3 regions of the Clavibacter sp. MX14-G9D genome follow, and region 1 is predicted to be linked to each of the others. Evidence: predicted binding sites of a transcription regulator. Region 1 holds the regulator's gene; each other region holds the start of a gene.
What was found. Region 1 encodes HrcA, which represses chaperone genes, less so after heat shock. Its sites were predicted from a motif close to TTNGCACTCGNNNNNNNCGAGTGCNAA; they were not measured.

Region 1 (6,828 bases):
ACCAGCGACCGAGGGCGGCGTTGACGAGCGCGAGCGCCGCCGGACCGGCCGTGGAGGTGCGCAGGATGCCGGAGCCGAGTGCGACGGGCATCGCCCCGGCGGCCCGGAGCGCCTCGACCTCGGCCGGGCTGATGCCGCCCTCGGGCCCCACCACGAGGAGCACGTCGGTCGGGGCGCCGCCGTCGGCCGTCGTCAGGTCGAGCCCGGACAGCCGGGCTCCCGCCGTCGGGTCGAGCACGAGCACGCGGGCGGTCGCGGCCCTCCGCACGAGGTCCCCCGTCGTCGCGAGCGGCTCCACCTCGGGCACGCGCGGTCGGATGGACTGCTTGACCGCCTCGCGGACGATGGCGCGCCATCGGTCCCGGCCCTTGGCGACCTTCGCGCCCTCCCACCGGGAGACGGAGCGCTGCGCCTGCCACGGGATGACCGCATCCACGCCGAGCTCGGTCGCCGCCTGGACGGCGAGCTCGTCACGGTCGCCCTTGGCGAGCGCCTGCACGAGCACGACGCGCGGGGTCGGCTCCGGGTGCACCTCGACCGAGTCCACCCGGAGCTCGAGGCGCTGCGGCTCCACCGCCGCGACGGTGCCGGCGGCGATGGTGCCGCGGCCGTCCCCGACGAGGATGCCCTCGCCGGCGCGGACGCGGCTCACGGTCACGGCGTGCCGGGCCTCCTGGCCGGCGAGCACGATGAGGCGGCCGACCGCGAGGTCCGACGCGCCGATGTCGTCGGCCAGGTAGAAGTGCGCCACGGTCAGACGTTGAGGAAGCGGTCGCGGAGCTTCTGGAAGAGGCCCTGCTGGAAGTGCGCGAGGTGCGGCGCGGGCGCCTTGTTGCGCTTCGCGAACTGCTGGATGAGGTCGCGCTCCTTGTGGTCGAGCTTCTGGGGCGTGACCACCTGGATGCCGATCTTCAGGTCGCCGCGCCCGGAGCCGCGGAGCTTCGTGACCCCGCGGCCGCGGACCGTGATGATCTCCGCGCTCTGGATGCCGGGTCGCAGCTCGAGGTCCACGGCGCCGTCGAGCGCCTCGATGTGCGCGTCGCTGCCGAGGATGGCGTCGACCATGCTCACCTCGACCGTGGCGAGGAGGTCGTCGCCGTTGCGGCTGAACACCTCGTGGTGCTTGACCTTGATCTCGAGGTAGAGGTCGCCGTTCGGGCCGCCCGCCGGGCCGACCTCGCCGGAGCCCGGCATCTGCAGGCGGAGGCCGGTGTCGACGCCGGCCGGGATGTCCACCGGCACGGTGCGGCGCGCGCGGACGCGGCCCTGTCCCTGGCAGGTGGGGCACGGGTGCGGGATGACGGTGCCGTAGCCCCGGCAGGTGCCGCAGGGGCTCGACGTCATGACGTTGCCGAGGAGGGACCGCACCTGGCGCTGGATGCTGCCCGACCCGCGGCAGATGTCGCACGTGACGGCGCTCGTGCCGGGCTGCGCGCACGAGCCCTGGCAGGTGTCGCAGACCACGGCCGTGTCGACCTCGAGGTCGCGGTGCACGCCGAAGATGACCTCGTCGAGCTCGACCTCCACGCGCAGCAGCGCGTCCTGGCCCCGCTCCTGCCGGGAGCGCGGACCCCGTCCGCCGCCGCCCTGCTGGCCGCCGAAGAAGGTCTCGAAGATGTCCCCGAAGCCGCCGAAGCCCTGGCCGCCGCCGCCGAAGCCGGCCTGCGGGCCGAGGTCGTACTGCTGGCGCTGCTGCGGATCCGACAGCACGTCGTAGGCGTGCGTGACGAGCTTGAAGCGCTCGGCCGCGTCGGGGGCGTCGTTGACGTCCGGGTGGAGCTGGCGCGCCTGCTTGCGGTACGCCTTCTTGATCTCCTCTGGCGTCGCCTCGCGGCTCACGCCGAGTACTTCGTAGTGGTCAGCCACGTGGGGCCCTTCGGTGGTGATGGTCGTGGGGAACAGGGGCGGTGCGCCGGCGTGCGGACGTCACCGCTCCTCGAGCAGGCGCGAGAGGTAGCGCGCGACCGCGCGCACCGACGCCATGTTGGTGGAGTAGTCCATGCGGGTCGGCCCCAGCACGCCGAGGCGTGCGAGCACGCCGCCGGAGGAGCTGTAGCCGCTGGTCAGCACGCTCGTCTCGCCGAGGCCGAACGGCGCGTTCTCGCGGCCGATGCTCACGGAGACGCCGTGCTGGTCGGCCTCCATCTCGCCGAGCAGGCGCAACAGCACCACCTGCTCCTCGATGGCCTCGAGGACGGGCGAGATGCTGCCGGGGAAGTCCCGCTCGGTGCGGGCCAGGTTCGCGGACCCGGCGAGCAGCAGCCGCTCCTGCCGGTTGGCGAGCACCTGCTCCACGAGGGTGCCGGCGAGGACCGACGCGGCCGCGCGCTGGTCGGGCTCCACCTCGTCGGAGAGCGTCTCCAGCCGCGTCGCCGCCTCCGCGAGCCCGAGGCCGCCCACGGCCTGGTTGATGCGCGTGCGCATCACCGCGAGGAAGGCGTCGTCCGGGTCGCCCGCGAGCTCGACGACGCGCTGCTCGACGCGGCCGGTGTCCGTGATGAGCACCGTGAGCACGCGGGTCGCGGAGAGCGCCACGAGCTCGACGTGCTTGACGTGGCTGGTGGCGAGCGACGGGTACTGCACGAGCGCGACCTGGTTGGTGAGCTGCGCGAGGAGGCGCACGGTGCGCGCGAGCACGTCGTCGAGGTCGACGGACTGGCCGAGGAAGACGTGGATCGCCTGCCGCTGCGCCGGCGTGAGCGGACGCACGTCCGCGAGCTGGTCGACGAAGAGGCGGTAGCCCTTGTCGGTGGGGACACGGCCCGACGACGTGTGCGGCGCCGCGATCAGCTCCTCCTCCTCGAGGAGTGCCATGTCGTTGCGGATGGTGGCGGCCGAGACGCCGAAGGCATGGCGCTCCACGATGGACTTGGAGCCCACGGGCTCGCGCGAGGACACGTAGTCCTGCACGATCACCCGGAGGACGTCGAGCCCGCGTTCCGAGACCATGGCGGCTCCCTCCTGGCACTCGTCGGTTCTGACTGCCAATCGTACCGCCTGGATCCGCGTGCCCGGCATTGCCGGTCGCGCGTCGACGGCGGTACCGTGAGGAGGCCAGGTCCTGCCCGGCCCATCCACGATCCACCGCGATCCGCCGGCCGTCCGGCGGACGCGCGCACCGAGAGGCACCCGGCGATGACCGCACCCGACCCGCACCCCTACGGCGCTCCCGCCCCGCTCACCCCGAGCGAGGACCGGCTGTGGGCGTCCCTCACGCACTTCCTCGCGATCCTCGTCGTGCCGTCCTTCATCGTGTGGCTCGTGTTCCGCGAGCGCGGCCGCTTCACCGACCAGGAGGGCAAGGAGGCGACGAACTGGACCATCAACGTGGTCGGCGCGCTCGTCATCCTGAACGTGCTGCAGGCGATCTTCGTCGTCATCCCGATCCTCGGCATCCTCATCAGCGTGCTGCTGGGCCTCGTGATCTTCGCGGTGGTCGTCGTCAACATCGTCTTCGCGATCATCGGCGGCGTCCGCGTCCAGAGCGGCCGTCCGTACCGCTACCCGCTCAACATCCGGTGGATCAAGTAGGCGGTCGCCGATGAGCGCCCGGATCCGGCACGTCGCCATCGACTGCCGCGACCCGCACGCGCTCTCCCTCTTCTGGGCCGGCGTGACCGGCTTCGCGGAGGACCCGGACGACCCGAACCTCCCCGGCGAGGACGCGGCGTGGCTCGGCGACCCCGTGTCGGGGCTCGGCATCATCCTGCAACGGGTGGACGCGCCGAAGACCGGGAAGAACCGCGTGCACCTCGACCTGGCTCCCGACGACCGGACGCGCGACGAGGAGGTCGAGCGCGTGATCGCGCTCGGCGCCGCGCTCGTCGCCGACCGCCGGAACGCCGACGGCAGCGGCTGGGTGGTGCTCGCCGACCCCGAGGGCAACGAGTTCTGCGTGGAGCGGAGCGACCTGGAGCGCGAGTCCGGCGACGAGGTCGGCGCGGTCGTCCTCTGAGCCGAGCCGACGGACGGCGGACCGGCCGTGGGACCGGCGCGCCGCCCGCTCAGTCCTCGAGGAGCCGCCGCACGACGGCGTCGGCCAGCAGGCGCCCCGGCAGGGTCAGGACCAGAGTGCCCGCGAGCGCGGCGCGGGGGTCCACGAGCCCGTCGGCGATGAGTCCCGCGACCTGACGACGGCCCTCGGCGGTGAGCGTGGGGATCGCGAGCCCGTCCCGGATGCGGGCGCCGAGGAGGACGCGCTCCACCTCCCGCGTCGCGTCGTCGAGCGTCTCGCGGCCCGCGCCCGGCGAGGCCCCCGCGAGCACGCGGTCGGCGTACGCGGCCGGGTGCTTCACGTTCCACCAGCGCACGCCGCCCACATGGCTGTGCGCTCCCGGGCCGACGCCCCACCAGTCGTGGCCCTGCCAGTAGGCGAGGTTGTGGCGGCTGCGGCGGCCGCCGCGCGCCCAGTTGCTCACCTCGTACCACTCGTACCCGGCCTCGCCGAGCATCCGGTCGGCGAGCTCGTACATGTCCGCCTGCAGGTCCTCGTCGGATTCGGGCACCTCGCCGCGTCGGATCTGCCGGGCGAGCTTCGTGCCCGGCTCGACGATCAGCGCGTATGCCGAGAGGTGGTCGGGCTCCTGGGCGATCGCCTGCTCGAGCGAGGCGCGCCAGTCGTCGAGGGTCTCCCCCGGCGTCCCGTAGATGAGGTCGAGGCTCACCTCGAGGCCGGCGGCCCGGGCGCCCCGGACCACCGGCGCGATGCGGGCAGGGTCGTGGGTGCGCTCGAGCGTCGCCAGCACGCGCGGCACGGCCGACTGCATGCCGAAGGACACGCGCGTGAACCCGCCCGCCGCGAGGGCGGCGAGGTAGGCGTCGTCGACGCTGTCGGGGTTCGCCTCGGTGGTGACCTCGGCGCCGTCGGCGAGGCCCCAGGTCTCCCGCACCGCGTCGAGCATGCGGACGAGGTCGTCGACGGGCAGGAGCGTCGGCGTGCCGCCGCCGAGGAACACGGTGGAGGCGCGACGCGCGGGGACGCCGGACTCCCGGAGCGCGGATCCGGCGAAGCGCACCTCCTGCACGGCCTGCGACGCGTAGTCGGACTGCTTCACGCCGCGGAGCTCGGGTGCGGTGTACGTGTTGAAGTCGCAGTAGCCGCAGCGCACGCGGCAGAAGGGGACGTGCAGGTACACGCCGAAGGCGCGCGCGTCCGCGCCGTCGGCCGCGGAGGCGGGCAGGAGCCCGTCGGCGGGGGCGGGATCGGCGAGGGGCAGGGCGGACGGCATCCGTCCATCATCCCCCGGCCCGGGCCCGCCCCGGTCCGCGGCCGTCCGGTCGGGCGCCGCTGCTCCGGCAGGATGGGGGCATGACCGACGCCCCCGCTCCCCGGCCGCTGCACGTCCTCTGGGACGTCGACGGCACCCTGCTCCTCAACAGCCCGCGCTCCGGGAGCATGTACCACCGCGCCATCGAGCGGGCGGCCGGCGAGGCCCTCGAGGACCGCACCGTGCACGCGCACGGCAAGACGGACGGGCAGATCATCTGGGAGACCCTCGCGGTCTACGGGCTGCCCGAGACCCTGCACCCTGCGGTGCGCGGGCACCTCGAGGAGATGTCGCGCGTCGAGCACTACGGCCCGGGCCGACGCGAGGTGCCGGTCGGCGTGCCGCGCCTCGTCGCCGTCGTCGCCGCGCGCGGCTGGACCAACGCGCTCCTGACCGGCAACTCGCCGCTGCGGGCGCGGTACAAGCTCGACGGGGCGGGCCTGGACGTCGACCTCTTCGACTGGGACGCGTCGTTCTTCGGCCACGAGGCGCGGATCCGCAGCGACCTCACCCGCCGCGCCGCCGAGGCGCTCACGGGCGCGCGGGTCGTGATCATCGGCGACACCCCGGCCGACGGCGTGGCCGCCGAGGCCGCGGGCTTCCCCTTCGTGGCCGTGGCCACCGGCGCCTACGGCGTGGACGCGCTGCGCCTGCCCGACGCCCACGCCGCGCTGGTGGTCCCGGACCTCGCCATCGGCCACGACGAGGTCATGGCGTACCTCGACGGGCTCGCGGCGAGCTGACGCGCGCGCGCCGCCGCGGATCAGGCGGAGGCGACCGCCGGGTGCAGCGCGCGCAGGTAGCGGCGCATGAAGACGCCCTGCAGGACGCGCAGGACGGGACTCACGAGCCGCAGCGGCCAGGTGGCCGGCCGGGAGAAGACGCGGAGGGTGAGCCAGACGCTGCCGTCGGGCTCGCGGGAGACGAGGAACGCCTCCTCCCCGCTGAAGGGATGGCCGTGCACGGTGCCGTACGCGAAGCCGACGCGGTCGGTCTCCTGCACGGTGTAGACGACGCGGACGGGCGCCTCGGGGTGGAACGGCCCGAAGGGCATGCGCAGGACCGCGGACGTGCCCGACGTGATCCAGGCGGTGCCGTCGTCGCCGTACAGCGTCTCCCGCGGGCGGTCGACGGGCACCTGGGGGGCGCCCTCGGCGTCGAATTCGAGCCCGGCGTAGCCCGGGTCGTCCGGGACCTCCTGCTCGATGCGCGTGACCTCGATGCCGGCCCCGCGCTGCACGCCCCATGTCATGAGGAGAGCGACGGCCTGCTCGAAGCGCTCGTCGCCGCTGCCGAGCCGCGCGCTCGCCTCCGCGGGACGGTAGCCCTCGGGCGGGTAGGTCATGAGGTCGACGGCCTGGGTGCCGCCGACGGAGCCGTACGTGACGGCGGTCGCGGTGTAGGTGCTGCGGCGCATGCCCGTCAGCCTACGGCGTGGGCCTGCGAGCGGACCGCGGGCGCCTAGCACGCGCGGTGCCGCCGTGTCATCCCCCGTCCGGATCCGCTTCGTCATCCCCGCGGGACGCCGCGCGGATGAGATCTCCTCGCGTGATGAATCCGT
Region 2 (6,575 bases), on a different contig from region 1:
GTCGTCGAGCCGGACGTCCGCAACGAGGCCGTCCAGCGCCTCAATGCCGTCGTCGGCTTCCAGCCCCTCCGGGTCGTCGACCTCGGCTCGAAGCACGCGCTCCTCAGCGTCGCCACGCGCGACGACCTCCTGCACGCCACGCCCGTCGAGGGGACGCCCCTCGACGCCCCACCTCCGGACGGACACGCCATGACCCCCACCCCCGACCGCACGGCGGAGGCCGCCCCGGGCGTCCACCCCGCCGCGCACCTCCGGCCCGACGCCTGGGCCGCCGCCACCCGCCACCTCGTCCGCAAGGCGCTCGCCGAGTTCGCGCACGAGCTGCTCATCCGGCCCGAGCGCGTCGACCCCGACGTGCCGCCGGGCGCTCCCCGGCGCCCGCACGACCCCCGGGAGCGGGCCGCGTACCGCGTCACGAGCGGCGACGGGCGGAGCGCGTACGCGTTCCGGGCGCGGGTCCTCGAGCTCGACCACTGGGACGTCGAGGAGGCGAGCATCCGGCGCACGGTGGACGGGGCTCCCGCCGAGCTCGACGCCACCGACCTCGTGCTCGACCTCCGCGACCGGCTGGGGATCACCGACGAGGTCCTGCCCGTCTACCTCGACGAGCTCAACAGCACGCTGTCCGCCGCGGCCTTCTCGCGCCTGCGGGACGTGCCCGACGCCCGCGGGCTGCTCACGGCGTCCTACGCGGAGGTGGAGTCGACCATGGACGAGGGCCACCCCTGCTTCGTCGCGACGAACGGCCGCATCGGCTTCGACCTCGACGACCACGACCGGTACGCGCCGGAGGCGGGGCAGGACGTGCGCATCCTCTGGCTCGCCGTGCACGAGCGCCTCGCCCGGTTCACCGCGATCGACGGCCTCGACCGGGAGGCCTTCCTCGACGCCGAGCTCGGTGCCCCGGCCCGTGCGCGCTTCCGCGCGCGGATGGCGTCGCTCGGCATCGACCCCGCCCGGCGCGTGCTCGTGCCGGTGCACCCGTGGCAGTGGGAGAACGTCGTCACGGTGACCTTCGCGGGGCTCATCGCCCGGCGCGACATCGTGCTGCTCGGCACGGGCGACGACGCGTACGGCGCGCAGCAGTCCATCCGCACCTGGGCGAACCGCACGACCCCGGAGCGCTGCTACGTGAAGACGTCGCTCTCCATCCTCAACATGGGGTTCACGCGGGGCCTGTCACCGGCCTACATGGCGGTGACGCCGGCCATCAACGACTGGGTGCACGCGCTCGTGACGGGCGACCCCGAGTTCGCCCGGCTCGGCTTCGGGATCCTGCGGGAGGTCGCGGCCGTCGGCGTGCGCGACGAGCGGGTCGACCGCGCGCTGCCGGTCGGCCACTCCCACACCAAGATGCTGTCCGCGCTCTGGCGGGAGTCGCCCGTGCCAGGGCTCGCGGAAGGCGAGCGGCTGATGAGCATGACGAGCCTCCTGCACGTCGACGGGCAGGGCGCCACGGTCCTGGGAGCGCTGATCGACGCGTCGGGCGTCGGCGCGGCCGCGTGGATCCGGAGCTGGCTCGACGCGTACCTGGTGCCGATCGCGCACGCGCTCCTCGCGCACGACCTCGCGTTCATGCCGCACGGGGAGAACGTGATCCTCGTGCTCCGCGACCACGTCGTCGTGCGCGTGCTCATGAAGGACATCGCCGAGGAGGTCGCGCTGCTCGACCCGGATCGCGAGCTCCCGGAGGACGTCCGGCGCATCCGCCTCGGCGTGCCCGACGACGAGCGGACCCTCACGGTGCTCACGGACGTGATGGACGGCTTCCTGCGCTTCGCCGCCGCCCTCGTCGCGGACCGCGAGGACCTCGGGCCCGACGGGCTCTGGCGCGTGGCCGCCGAGGCGCTCGCGGACCACGAGCGCGCGCACCCGGAGCTCGCGGCCCGGATCGCGCGGAGCGACCTCTTCACCCCGTCGTTCGCGCGCTCCTGCCTCAACCGGCTGCAGCTGCGGGACAACCGGCGCATGGTCGACCTCGCGGATCCGGTGCTGCAGATCCACGGCTCCCTGCGGAACCCGCTCGCCGTCCACGCGGGGCTCCGGCCGCGGCACGGCTGACGTTCGCGGGCGGCTCCGGTCCCGGCGCCCCGCAGACGGCGAGGAGCCGCCGTCCGCGTGTGCGGACGGCGGCTCCTCGAGGTGGGCTGCGCCGCGGCCGGGCCGGGCCGCGTGCGACCGGGTCAGCTCGCGGCGGGCGCCGCGGATCCCACCGTCAGGGTCTCGGCCCGCTGCTCGCCGGACCCGTCGTCGGACGTGACGGCGATCTTGCGCGGCTTCGCCCGCTCGCTCACCGGGATGGTGACGCTGAGCACGCCGTTGGCGTAGTGCGCCGAGATGCGCTCCGTGTCGATGCCCTGGCCGAGCGTGAGCTGGCGCAGGAAGGTGCCGGCGACGCGCTCGCGGGTGAGCCAGCGGACGCCCGGGTCGCCCGCGAGGGTGCGCTCGGCGCGGATGGTGAGCAGCTGGCCGTCCACGTCGATGTCCACCGAGCCCGGGTCGATGCCCGGGAGGTCGGCGGCCAGCACGTAGGTGTCGCCCTCGCGGTGCAGGTCGATGGGCATCGGGCGGTTCGCCTGGCGCGTCTCGGCCAGCGCGCCCATCGCGCGGTCCAGCTCGCGGAACGGATCGAAGGTCATGTTCATGGTCGACTCCTCACTGGTGATCTGCGGGTTGAGCCCCCTCGGCTCAACTACGTCGAGATTAGCACTCGACCTGCACGGGTGCCAAGTGGTTCGCCGAGGGCGAATGCAGCCCTGATCACCTCTTCGTCAGCGGCGGCGGAGGTCGCGCTCCATGCGCCCGATGAGCGTCCAGACCGCGCGCGAGAGGTCCGGGTGCTCGAGTGCGATGCCCCGCAGCAGGCGGTACTCGAAGCGCGCGACGACGCCGGGCGCGGTGGACGGGTGCCGCACCCGGGCGAGCTCCTCGGCCATCCCGTCGGCCTCGAGCGCGTCCTGCCGGAGGGTCGCGACCACGTGCTCGTCCACGGTCGGCAGCTGCGGGATGACCTCCCACGGGTCGTCGCCGTTCCGGCACCGGTGCTCGATGACGGCGTCCAGCTCGTCGCGGGCCTCCTGGCGCAGCACCTCGAGGCTGGCGGGGAAGCGGGCGTGCACGGGCGGTTCCCCTCGGACGGCGGACGGCGGGCGGTGGCGAGCCCTCGCTCGTGACGCGACGGCCGGATCCCCTTCACGCTACGTCATGCCCCGGACCCCGCCCGACGAGGGGGAGCGGCGCCCTCGCTAGCCTGGGAGCCGACCCCGGAGCCGCCCCAGGAGGACCCATGACCGACACCGCCCGCCCCGTCGCCCTCGTCACGGGGGCCACGCGCGGCATCGGCCGCGCCGTCGCCCAGGACCTCGCCCGCACCCACCGCGTCATCGTCCACGGACGCGACCGGGAAGCCGTCGACGCGCTCGCCGCCACGCTCCCCGACGCCGTGGGGTGGGCCGCCGACCTCGCCGCGGGCGGCCTCGCCGACGGCGTGCCCGCCCTGGACCGGCTCGACGTGCTCGTGCACTCGGCCGGCGTGATCGGCGGCGACGCGGTCGGGGAGACGCCCGTCGACGAATGGCGGCGCGTGTTCGAGGTCAACGTCTTCGCCGTCGCCGAGGTCACGCGCGTCCTCCTCCCGGCGCTCCGGGCGGCGGGCGGCCAGGTGGTGCTCGTCAACTCCGGGTCCGGCTTCACGGCCAACCCGACCGGCGGCGTCTACGCAGGGTCGAAGTTCGCCCTCCGCGCGCTCGGCGACGCCCTCCGCGAGGAGGAGCGCCCGAACGGCGTGCGCGTCTCCAGCGTGCACCCGGGCCGCGTCGCCACCGACATGCAGCGGGAGCTCCGCGCGAAGGAGGGGGGCGAGTACGACGAGACGCGGTACCTGGACCCCGCCTCGGTCGCCCGGGCCGTGCGCCTCGTCGTCGACCAGACGCGCGACGGCACGCTCGAGTCGGTCTCGCTGCGGCCGTTCGGGGGCTGATGCGCACCCGGCCGCGGATGGCCGACGATCTTGAGATCATCTCGCGCAGAGACGATCTGCGCGGGATATGATCTCCGCATGAGCGCATCCACCTCGGCACCCGACCACGACGTCGACGTGGACGCCGCGGACATCGACTGGGACGCGGGCGGGATCGAGACGCAGCTCGGCTGGTCGCTCCAGGCGGTCTACCAGGGGTTCGCGCGCACAGCGCAGACGGCCGTCGCCGACGTGCCGGGCGGCCCCCGCGGGTACCAGGTGCTCGTCGCGATCACGACCGAGGAGCCCGCCTCGCAGCTCGCCCTCGCGCAGCGGCTCGGCATCGACAAGACGCAGATGACCTACGTCATCGACGCACTCGCCGACGGCGGCCACGTCGAGCGGCAGCCGCATCCGCGCGATCGCCGGATCCGGCGGGTCGTGCCCACCGACGCCGGCCGGGCGCTGCTCGCGACCGCCCGCGTGGCCCTCGGCGAGGTGGAGGACGTGCTCATGCGCGACCTCGACGCCGAAGAGCGCATCGTCCTCCGGCGGCTCCTCGCGCGCGTCGCCCTCGGCGCCGGCGATGCCGCCGCGGGCCTCCCCGACACCGGCGAGGCGCTCGAGCAGCCCGTCGCCGCCCCCCACCGCTCGCGCCGCCCGGCGCGCCGACCACCCGCAGATGGAGAACCCTCGTGAGCACCCCCGCATCCGGATCCACCCCCGCGTCCCCGCCCGTCGTCGTGGCCGGCGCCACCGGCGACCTCGGCCGCCGCATCGTCCGCGAGCTCCTCGCCAGGGACGCGTCCGTCCGGGTGCTGACCCGCCCGGGCGCCCGGTCGTCCGTCGAGGCGTGGGCCGGCGAGCCCCGCGTCGAGGTCGTCGAGGCCGCGTACACCGACCCGGCGGCGCTGGTCCACGCGGTCGAGGGCGCGCGCGTCGTCGTGTCCGCCGTCAGCGGCGCCCGGTCCGTGATCCTCGGCGCCCAGCGCGCCCTCCTCGCGGCCGCGGTCGCGGCGGGCGTGCCGCGCTTCATCCCCTCCGACTACTCCTCGGACTACCGGCGGGTGACGCCCGGCAGCAACCGCAACTTCGAGCTGCGCCGCGAGTTCGCGGCCGACCTCGACGCCGCACCCGTGCGCGCCACCTCCGTGCTCAACGGCGCGTTCGCCGACATGCTCACCGGCCAGGCGCCCATCGTGCTGTTCGACCGGCACCGCGTCCTGTACTGGTCGTCCGCCGACCAGGTGCTCGACTTCACGACCAAGGACGACACGGCCCGCGTGGTCGCGCAGGTGGCGCTCGACGACGACGCGCCGCGCGTGGTCGAGGTGGCGGGCGACCGGGTCACCGCCCGGGACATCGCGCGCACCATGACGGAGATCATGGGCAGGCCGTTCGCGCTGCAGTGGGCGGGCACCACGGGGGTCCTCTCCGCCGCCAGCAGGGCCATGCGCCGGGTCGGGCGAGACGAGCAGGAGACCTTCCCCGCCTGGCAGGGCATGCAGTACCTCGTCAGCATGTACAGCGGCGAGGCCGAGCTGCGGCACGTCGACCGCGCGCCGTTCGGCGACGCCCGGTGGACGAGCGTGCGGGACGTGCTCGCCGCGCACGTCGCCGAGCGGAGCGCCGCGACCGGCGCGTAGCGGGCGCCCGTCACGAGGCCACGGCTCGCTGGGTGCGGCATCCAGACGGCGGTGGTTGGGTGGGGCCGCGCCACGAGCGCCGCGGGCCGGTCGTCCGACCGCCCGCACCCCGGAACGAAGGAGACACATGACGTCACGCAGCATCCAGTGGCAGCTGGCGAAGCGCCCCACCGGCGAGCCCACCCCCGACGACGTCCGCCGCGTCGAGGTCGACCTGCCCGACCTCGAGGACGGCGAGGTGCGCGTCGAGAACGAGTTCATCTCCGTCGACCCGTACATGCGCGGCCGCATGAACGACGTGCCCTCCTACGTCCCGCCGTTCGGGCTCGACGAGGCCATGACCGGATCCGCGGTGGGCCGCGTCGTCGAGTCCCGCTCCGACGACCTCGCCGTCGGCACGCTCGTCAGCCACATGCTCGGCTGGCGCGACGTCGCCCAGGGCCGGGCCGCCGCCTTCCGTCCCGTCCCCGAGGTCCCGGGCGTCGCGTCCTCCGCGCACCTCGGCGTCCTCGGGCTCACGGGCCTCACCGCCTACGTCGGGCTCACCCGCATCGCGTCGATCCGCGAGGGCGACGTCGTCTTCGTGTCCGGCGCGGCCGGCGCGGTCGGCTCCATGGTCGGCCAGATCGCCCGCCTGCTCGGCGCCTCCCGCGTCGTCGGCAGCGCCGGATCCGCGGAGAAGGTCGAGCGCCTCACCGACCACCTCGGCTTCGACGCGGCCTTCGACTACCACGGCGGCGACCTCGACGCGAAGCTCGCCGAGGCCGCGCCCGACGGCATCGACCTCTACTTCGACAACGTGGGCGGCGACCACCTGTCCGCGGCGCTCGGCGCGCTCAAGGACTTCGGCCGGGTCGCCAACTGCGGCTCGATCTCGACCTACAACTCCACGGGCGAGGAGGTCGCGATCCGCAACACGGGGCGCATCGTCACGCGCGGGCTCACGCTCCGCGGCTTCACGCTCGGCAACC
Region 3 (6,828 bases), on a different contig from region 1:
CGGGCCTCTCCCCCGTCCGCCAGGACGAGACGTTCATCAACGTCGCGCAGATCAACCGCGCGGGCGTCTCGGTCATGATCGTCGAGCAGAACGCCCGCCGGGCCCTGCAGATCTGCGACCGCGGCTACGTGCTCGACCAGGGCAAGGACGCCTACGAGGGCCGTGGGCGCGAGCTCATGAACGACCCGAAGGTCATCGAGCTGTACCTCGGCACGCTCGCCGCCGACCAGGAGAAGGCCAAGGCGGCACCGCAGCCCTGATCTCCCGCTCCTCGCACCATCCGACGCGGCATCCCCACGGGGGTGCCGCGTCGTCGTGTGCGCGGCGCGCGGCCGGCGGCGACGTCCGGCCGGCGGGCGGCGGCGTGCGTGGAGCTTCAGGGCGAGCGTGCATGCGAGCGTGCGTGCGTGCGTGATCAGGCACGGCATCGCCCCCCGCCGGTCAGCGCCGCGCCCCGACGTCCCCGAGCGCGTGCTCGCGGCCACGGCGAGCTGACGGCGCGGCACCGTGATCCTCAGCTCCCGCAGGGCCCTCGTGGCGGCAGGCAGCGGTCCCGGCCGTGCGGTCATGGCGCCACGACGCGTCCCCTCCGACGCGCGCACGCCTGCGCAGCTGCGAGGCCTGCGGCCGGTGCCGCGCGTCCGCCCGCGCCGGTGCGCGGAGGCCGCTGGGGCTGCGTGCAGGCGCCGGGCACGCGGGAGGGCCCGGTCCTTCCGGACCGGGCCCTCGGGCTCGTGCGTCGTGCGGGGTGCGGTGCTAGTCGAGCTTGCCGTAGACCTGCTCGGAGAAGGTCTGGACGTTGCCCTCCTCGTACTTGTAGACGGAGACGTACGCCTCGGTCGGGTCGCCGTTCTCGTCCCACGTGATCGGGCCGGAGATGCCGTCGTAGTCGATGTCCTCCCCGTCGGCGATGAGCTTCGCGCAGTCGGCGAACGACTCGCACTTGGTGCCGCCCTCGGAGACGGACTGCAGGTTGTCCTTCAGCGTCGCGCCGTCGGTCGCGCCACCCTGGAGGGCGGCGAGGGCGAGCAGCGTCGTGCCGTCGTAGGACTCGGCGGCGTAGCTGAAGACGGTCAGCTCGGGGTCGCCGTCGGCCTTGACCATGTCCTGCAGACGACCCTGGAAGTCCTCCTTGGCCTCGACGCCCGGGTTCGTGAACTGGGCGCCCGCGATGTCGACGTTGGTGTCGGTCTCCTTGATGACGCCGTAGTTGCCGTCCGTGCCGTAGAAGTTCGCGAAGTCGAAGCCCTTGGACGCGAGCTGGTCGGCGATCGTCTTGATCTCGTCGAACGAGATGACCACGAGCGCGTCGGGGTTCGGGGCGAGCACCGACGTGATGGCGCTGTTGAAGTCCGTGGCGGACGGCTCGAACACCGACTCGGCGGCGATGGTGGCGCCGCCCTCCTCGAGCGTCTTCTTGATGTTCTCGCGGAGGCCGGTGCCGTACGCGTCGTTCATGTAGAGGATGGAGACGTTCGTCTTGCCGTCCTGGAGGATCTTGTTGCCGAGGATGCGGCCCTGCAGCACGTCCGAGGGGGCGGTGCGCCAGTAGTAGCCGTCGTCCTCGTAGGTCGTGAAGTCGGGCGAGGTGTTCGCCGGCGACAGCTGGACGACGCCGGCCTGCGTGACCTGGTCGATGAAGGTCTTCGAGACGCCGGAGGACGCGGCACCGAGGATGGCGCTGTTGCCGTCCGCGATGAGCGACGTGGCCGACTGGCTCGCGATGTCGGTGGTGGTGTCGCCCGAGTCCTTGTCGGTGACGGTGACCGTGATGCCGGCGGCGGCGTCGTTGATGTCCTGCTCGGCGAGGTGGACGCCCGCGAACTCGGGCGGGCCGAGGACGGCCAGCGAACCGGTCTGGGGAAGGATCGTGCCGATCTTGAGTTCCAGGCCGCCGTCGCCCGTGGTGCCTCCGGTGCCGCTCTCGCCGCTGCCGCCGGAGCAGCCGGCCAGGACGAGGGCGCCGGCCACCGCGATGGTGACGGCGCTGAGGGCGGTGCGGGCGGATCGTGAGCGGGAGGCCGAAGCCCTGCCGAATGCGCTCATGGTGCTCCTTATGGATGTGTGTGGTGATGCTCGGGAATGTGGTGCATGAGGCACGCGAATGCGCGCCTCGCCTGGTGCGACCCTAGGGCGCGCGTGAGACGGACACAATGCATCGGCATTTCCGGCGTGTAACGCGACCCGATCGTTACCTTTCGCGGAATGCGCGACGGGATCCGAATCAGATGCCCTCGACCACCGCCGGATCCCTCCGGATGGGCGCGGACGGCGACGCGGCGCGACGCGCCGTGCGGAGCATGTCGATCGTGAGCAGCACGAGCGCCGCCCAGACGATCGCGAAGCCCGCCCAGCGCTCCGGCGGCATCGCCTCGTGCATCACGAAGACGCCGAACGCGAACTGCAGCAGGGGCGCGAGGTACTGCGTGAGCCCGATCACGGACAGCGGCAGGCGACCCGCCGCGAAGCCGAACAGGAGGAGCGGACCCGCGGTGACCACGCCCGTGCTCACCAGGAGGAGCGTGTGCCCGAGCGAGACGGTGCCGATCGTGAGGCCCGCCCCCGCGCCGGTGACCACGAGCATGGTCGTGGCGGCCGGCACGAGCCAGGCGGTCTCCAGCGCGAGGCCCGAGAGCGCGTCCGCCTGGCCGCTCACGCGCTTCTTGACGAGGCCGTACAGCCCGAAGGACCCGGCGAGCGCCAGGGAGACCCACGGGAGCTGCCCGTAGCCGACCGCGATGACGGCGACCGCGACGGCGCTCAGCCCGACGGCCGTCCACTGCAGCGGACGCAGGCGCTCCCGCAGGAGGACGACGCCGAGGAGCACGGTGACGATCGGGTTGATGAAGTAGCCGAGCGCGGTCTCGACGACGTGGCCCGAGAGCGTGCCGTACACGTAGACGGTCCAGTTGACGAGGATCAGGTGCCCCGCGAGCCCGAGGCCCAGGAGGATCCGCGGGCGCCGCACGATCGCGACCACGTGCGACCAGCGGCGCGCGACCGTGATGACGAGGGCGCAGACGACGAGCGAGAAGAGGATGCGCCAGCCGACGATCTCGAAGGCCCCCGCCGGCACGAGGAGGAGGAAGAAGACCGGCAGGACCCCCCACAGGCCGTAGGCGCCGACGGCGGCGAGGAGGCCGGTGCGGGTCGAGGTCTCCGGGGCGGGGTGCGTCACCTCCCGAGGCTAGCCCCGCGACCGGCGTCGGCCCGCCGGATCGGCCGCCGGACGCACGGGAGCCCGGCCGAACGCGTCGGCCGGGCTCCCGGGTGGTGCGGTGTCGCTAGACGACGAGCGTCAGCGCTCGATGACCGCGAGGACGTCGCGCGCGGAGAGGACGAGGAGGTCCTGGCCGTCGTACTTGACCTCGGTTCCGCCGTACTTGGAGTAGATGACCTTGTCGCCCACGGCGACGTCGAGCGGGACGCGGTTGCCGTTGTCGTCGATGCGGCCGGGGCCCACGGCCACGACCTCGCCCTCCTGGGGCTTCTCCTTGGCGGTGTCGGGGATGACCAGACCAGACGCGGTGGTCTGCTCGGCTTCGACCTGCTGGATGACGATGCGATCCTCGAGCGGCTTGATGGAGACCGACACGGTTGACCTCTTCCTTCGTGACTAAGGGACAAGACTGATTGGCAATCCCCGGGGGAGAGTGCCAGGTGAGATTCTACGGGCTGGGCTTGCACTCGTGCAACGCGAGTGCCAATCGGTGGGGAGCCGCTTCGGTACGGTGGGCGGATGGACCAGACCGACCTCCGCGAGGTGCTCTCCCTCGAGGGGCTCCGCCTGCTCGACAGCCTGCCCGAGCCGCGGCCGGGCGACGACGCGGTCCGGATCGTCACCGCGCTGCGCGGCGAGGGCCACTCCCCCGCGCTGGTGAGCGCCGTCCTCACGCAGTCCCGGCTGCGCGCCCGCGCCCGCGCCAAGTTCGGCGAGTTCGCCGGACGCATGCTCTTCACGGAGGCCGGGCTCGAGCAGGCGACCCGCCTCCCCGTCGCCGCGCAGCACGCCGGGCGCTTCCAGCAGGCGGGCGTGGCGCACGTCGCCGACCTCGGCTGCGGGATCGGCGGGGACGCGATGGCCATGGCGGCCATCGGGATCCGCGTCACGGCCGTCGAGCGCGACGAGGTGACCGCCGCGGTCGCCGGCTGGAACCTCGCGCCCTTCCCCGAGGCGGAGGTCGAGCAGGGCACGGCCGAGGGCTTCGACGCCGGCCGCGTCGACGGCGTCTACCTCGACCCCGCGCGGCGCACCGACGGGCACTCCTCCACCCGGCGCATCTCGGACCCCGCGGCATACTCGCCGACGCTCACGCAGGCGTTCGAGCTGGCGGCGGGGCACCCCGCGGGCATCAAGCTCGGGCCCGGCCTCGACCGCGACCTCATCCCCGACGAGGCGGAGGCGCAGTGGGTCTCCGTCGACGGGCAGGCCGTGGAGATGGGGCTGTGGTTCGGGCCCACGCGTCGCGACGGCGTGCGGCGGGCGGCGCTCGTGATCAGCGGGGCGTCGTCGTCGGAGCTCGTGTCCGCGGCCGACAGCGCGGACGCGGAGCTCGGCGAGCTGGGCGAGCACCTGTACGAGCCGGACGGCGCCGTCATCCGCGCCCGGCTCATCGGCGACCTCGCGCGCTCGCTCGACGGCCGCATGGTCGGCGAGGGGATCGCGTGGATCACCGCCGACCGGGAGCAGGCGACCCCGTTCGCGCGCGGGTTCCGCGTGCGCGAGGTGCTGCCGCTCGACGAGCAGCGGCTGCGGCGGGAGCTGCGGGCACGCGGCATCGGGACGCTGGAGATCAAGAAGCGCGGCGTCGACGTCGATCCGGCCCGGCTGCGCACGCGGCTGCAGCTGAAGGGGGACGCGTCGGCGACGCTCATCGCGACGCGCGTGGGCGGCCGGCGGGTCGCCATCCTCGCGGACCGGCACGGGGTCGACGCGGGCTGAGGCCGGCTCCCCTCCCGGACGCGACGACGCGGCCGCCCCGAGGGGACGACCGCGTCGTGGTGGTGCGATGGTGCGTGCGTGCCGGACGTGCTACGGCGCCGTCGGGAGCGGGGTGCCGTTGATCTCGCCGTTCTGGATCGCCGTGTTCACGAACACGACGACGACCAGCACCACGACGATGCTGACGAGGACGCCCACGATGCCGAGGATGAGGCCGGTGAGCCAGAAGCCCTTGGTGCCGGGGTTGCGCTTGCGCGCGAGGAGGCCCGTGATGATCGCCGCGATGCCCACGAAGAACGTGAGGAACCACAGCGGGAGCGACAGCACCACGGAGACGATGCCGAGCACCATCGAGGTGATGGCGAGGCCCTTCTTGGGCGCACCGCCGGGGCCGGGCTGGTAGGGCGCCGCGTAGGGCGAGCCGGATCCGGCGGCGGGAGCAGCCGGGTAGGACGGCTGGCCGGGCGCGGGCGGGAAGTCGTCGGAGGAGCGGTCCGGGTTCTGCGGATCGGTCATGGTCGTTCCTTTCGTCCCTGGGAACATACCGTGACATCGCCCCCGCGTTTAGAGGCTCGCGGAAATGGCCCCGGACGGGGGACCACCGGATCGGGACCGGATCCGGACCGGCTCAGCCGACCTGGACGACGGTGACCGGGAGGGTCGAGTCGGCGCCGAACGCGAGGCCCGACGGCGCGCGCCCCGCCTCGATGAGGCGCGCCCCGAGCGCCGCGATCATCGCGCCGTTGTCGGTGCAGAGCGACAGGGGCGGGATCCGCAGCTCGATGCCCGCCGCCCGGCACCGCTCGGCCGCCACCTCCCGGATCCGCGCGTTGGCGACCACGCCGCCGCCGAGGAGGAGACGCGGGATGCCGTGGTCGACGCACGCCGCGACGGCCTTGGTGAGGAGGACGTCGACGACGGCCTCGCGGAAGCTCGCGGCGACGTCCGCCACGGGCACGGGCTCGCCGGCGTCCTGGCGCTTCTCGACCCAGCGCGCGACCGCGGTCTTGAGGCCCGAGAAGGAGAAGTCGTAGCGGTGGCGCTCCATGTCCTTCGGGAGGCTCAGGCCGCGGGGGAATCGGATCGCCCGGGGGTCGCCGTCGGCCGCGACCCGGTCGATGTGCGGACCGCCGGGGTACGGCAGGCCGAGCACGCGCGCGACCTTGTCGAAGGCCTCGCCCGCGGCGTCGTCGATCGTCTCGCCCAGCAGCTCCACGTCGTCGACGAGGTCGCGCACGAGGAGGAGGGACGCGTGGCCGCCGGAGACGAGGAGCGCGATGCTCGGCGCCTCGAGCGGCCGGCCGGATCCGCCGTCGACGCTGAGGAGGTCCGCGCCGACGTGGCCCACCAGGTGGTTGACGCCGTGCAGCGGGACGTCGAGGGCCACGGCGAGCGCCTTCGCCGCGCCGACGCCCACCATGAGGGCGCCGGAGAGGCCCGGGCCGGCGGTGACCGCGATCGCGTCGAGCTCGCGGAGGGTGACGCCGGCCTCCTCGATCGCCGCCTCGATCGCCGGGGTCAGCGCCTCGAGGTGGGCGCGGGCGGCGACCTCGGGGACCACGCCGCCGTAGCGCGCGTGCTCCTCCATCGAGCTCGAGATGACGTTGGCGAGGAGCGTCTGGCCGCGGACGATGCCGATGCCGGTCTCGTCGCAGGAGGTCTCGATGCCGAGGACGAGCGGGCCCGCGGTCGCGTCGCACTCCCCCTCGGACGCGCACCCGTCGACGTCGTCGTCGGCGCCGTCCGCCGGGGCCGCGGGCTCCGCGGCGGGGCGCGGCTCGGTGGCGACGTGCGGGACCGGGCCGAGCGGGGCGCGCATCACGACCGCGTCGACGTCGTCGGGCTGGTAGTAGTGCGGGCGCACGGCGATCGGCTCGAAGCCGAGC

Region 2: Q6969_RS10545 (Hsp20/alpha crystallin family protein) is a predicted target of HrcA. The motif match lies at 2,704-2,730, and genes of this name have one in related genera.
Region 3: groES (co-chaperone GroES) is a predicted target of HrcA. The motif match lies at 3,681-3,707, and genes of this name have one in related genera.

What each region holds. Positions count from the first base shown of each region.
Region 1 is NZ_JAVCVL010000064.1:324-7,151, reverse strand. Features, by position in the region: gene Q6969_RS07495 (16S rRNA (uracil(1498)-N(3))-methyltransferase) at 1-751, opposite strand, end outside; gene dnaJ (molecular chaperone DnaJ) at 754-1,866, opposite strand; gene hrcA (heat-inducible transcriptional repressor HrcA) at 1,927-2,949, opposite strand; gene Q6969_RS07480 (DUF4870 domain-containing protein) at 3,136-3,531, shown strand; gene Q6969_RS07475 (VOC family protein) at 3,542-3,955, shown strand; gene hemW (radical SAM family heme chaperone HemW) at 4,005-5,228, opposite strand; gene Q6969_RS07465 (HAD family hydrolase) at 5,309-6,010, shown strand; gene Q6969_RS07460 (DUF1990 domain-containing protein) at 6,031-6,684, opposite strand.
Region 2 is NZ_JAVCVL010000125.1:396-6,970, forward strand. Features, by position in the region: gene Q6969_RS10540 (GNAT family N-acetyltransferase) at 1-2,061, shown strand, start outside; gene Q6969_RS10545 (Hsp20/alpha crystallin family protein) at 2,184-2,645, opposite strand; gene Q6969_RS10550 (hypothetical protein) at 2,772-3,119, opposite strand; gene Q6969_RS10555 (SDR family oxidoreductase) at 3,287-3,979, shown strand; gene Q6969_RS10560 (MarR family transcriptional regulator) at 4,058-4,657, shown strand; gene Q6969_RS10565 (NmrA family NAD(P)-binding protein) at 4,654-5,604, shown strand; gene Q6969_RS10570 (NADP-dependent oxidoreductase) at 5,732-6,575, shown strand, end outside.
Region 3 is NZ_JAVCVL010000011.1:6,286-13,113, forward strand. Features, by position in the region: gene Q6969_RS02405 (ABC transporter ATP-binding protein) at 1-260, shown strand, start outside; gene Q6969_RS02410 (ABC transporter substrate-binding protein) at 757-2,046, opposite strand; gene rarD (EamA family transporter RarD) at 2,225-3,178, opposite strand; gene groES (co-chaperone GroES) at 3,299-3,595, opposite strand; gene Q6969_RS02425 (class I SAM-dependent methyltransferase) at 3,740-4,942, shown strand; gene Q6969_RS02430 (DUF4190 domain-containing protein) at 5,033-5,458, opposite strand; gene tsaD (tRNA (adenosine(37)-N6)-threonylcarbamoyltransferase complex transferase subunit TsaD) at 5,571-6,828, opposite strand, start outside.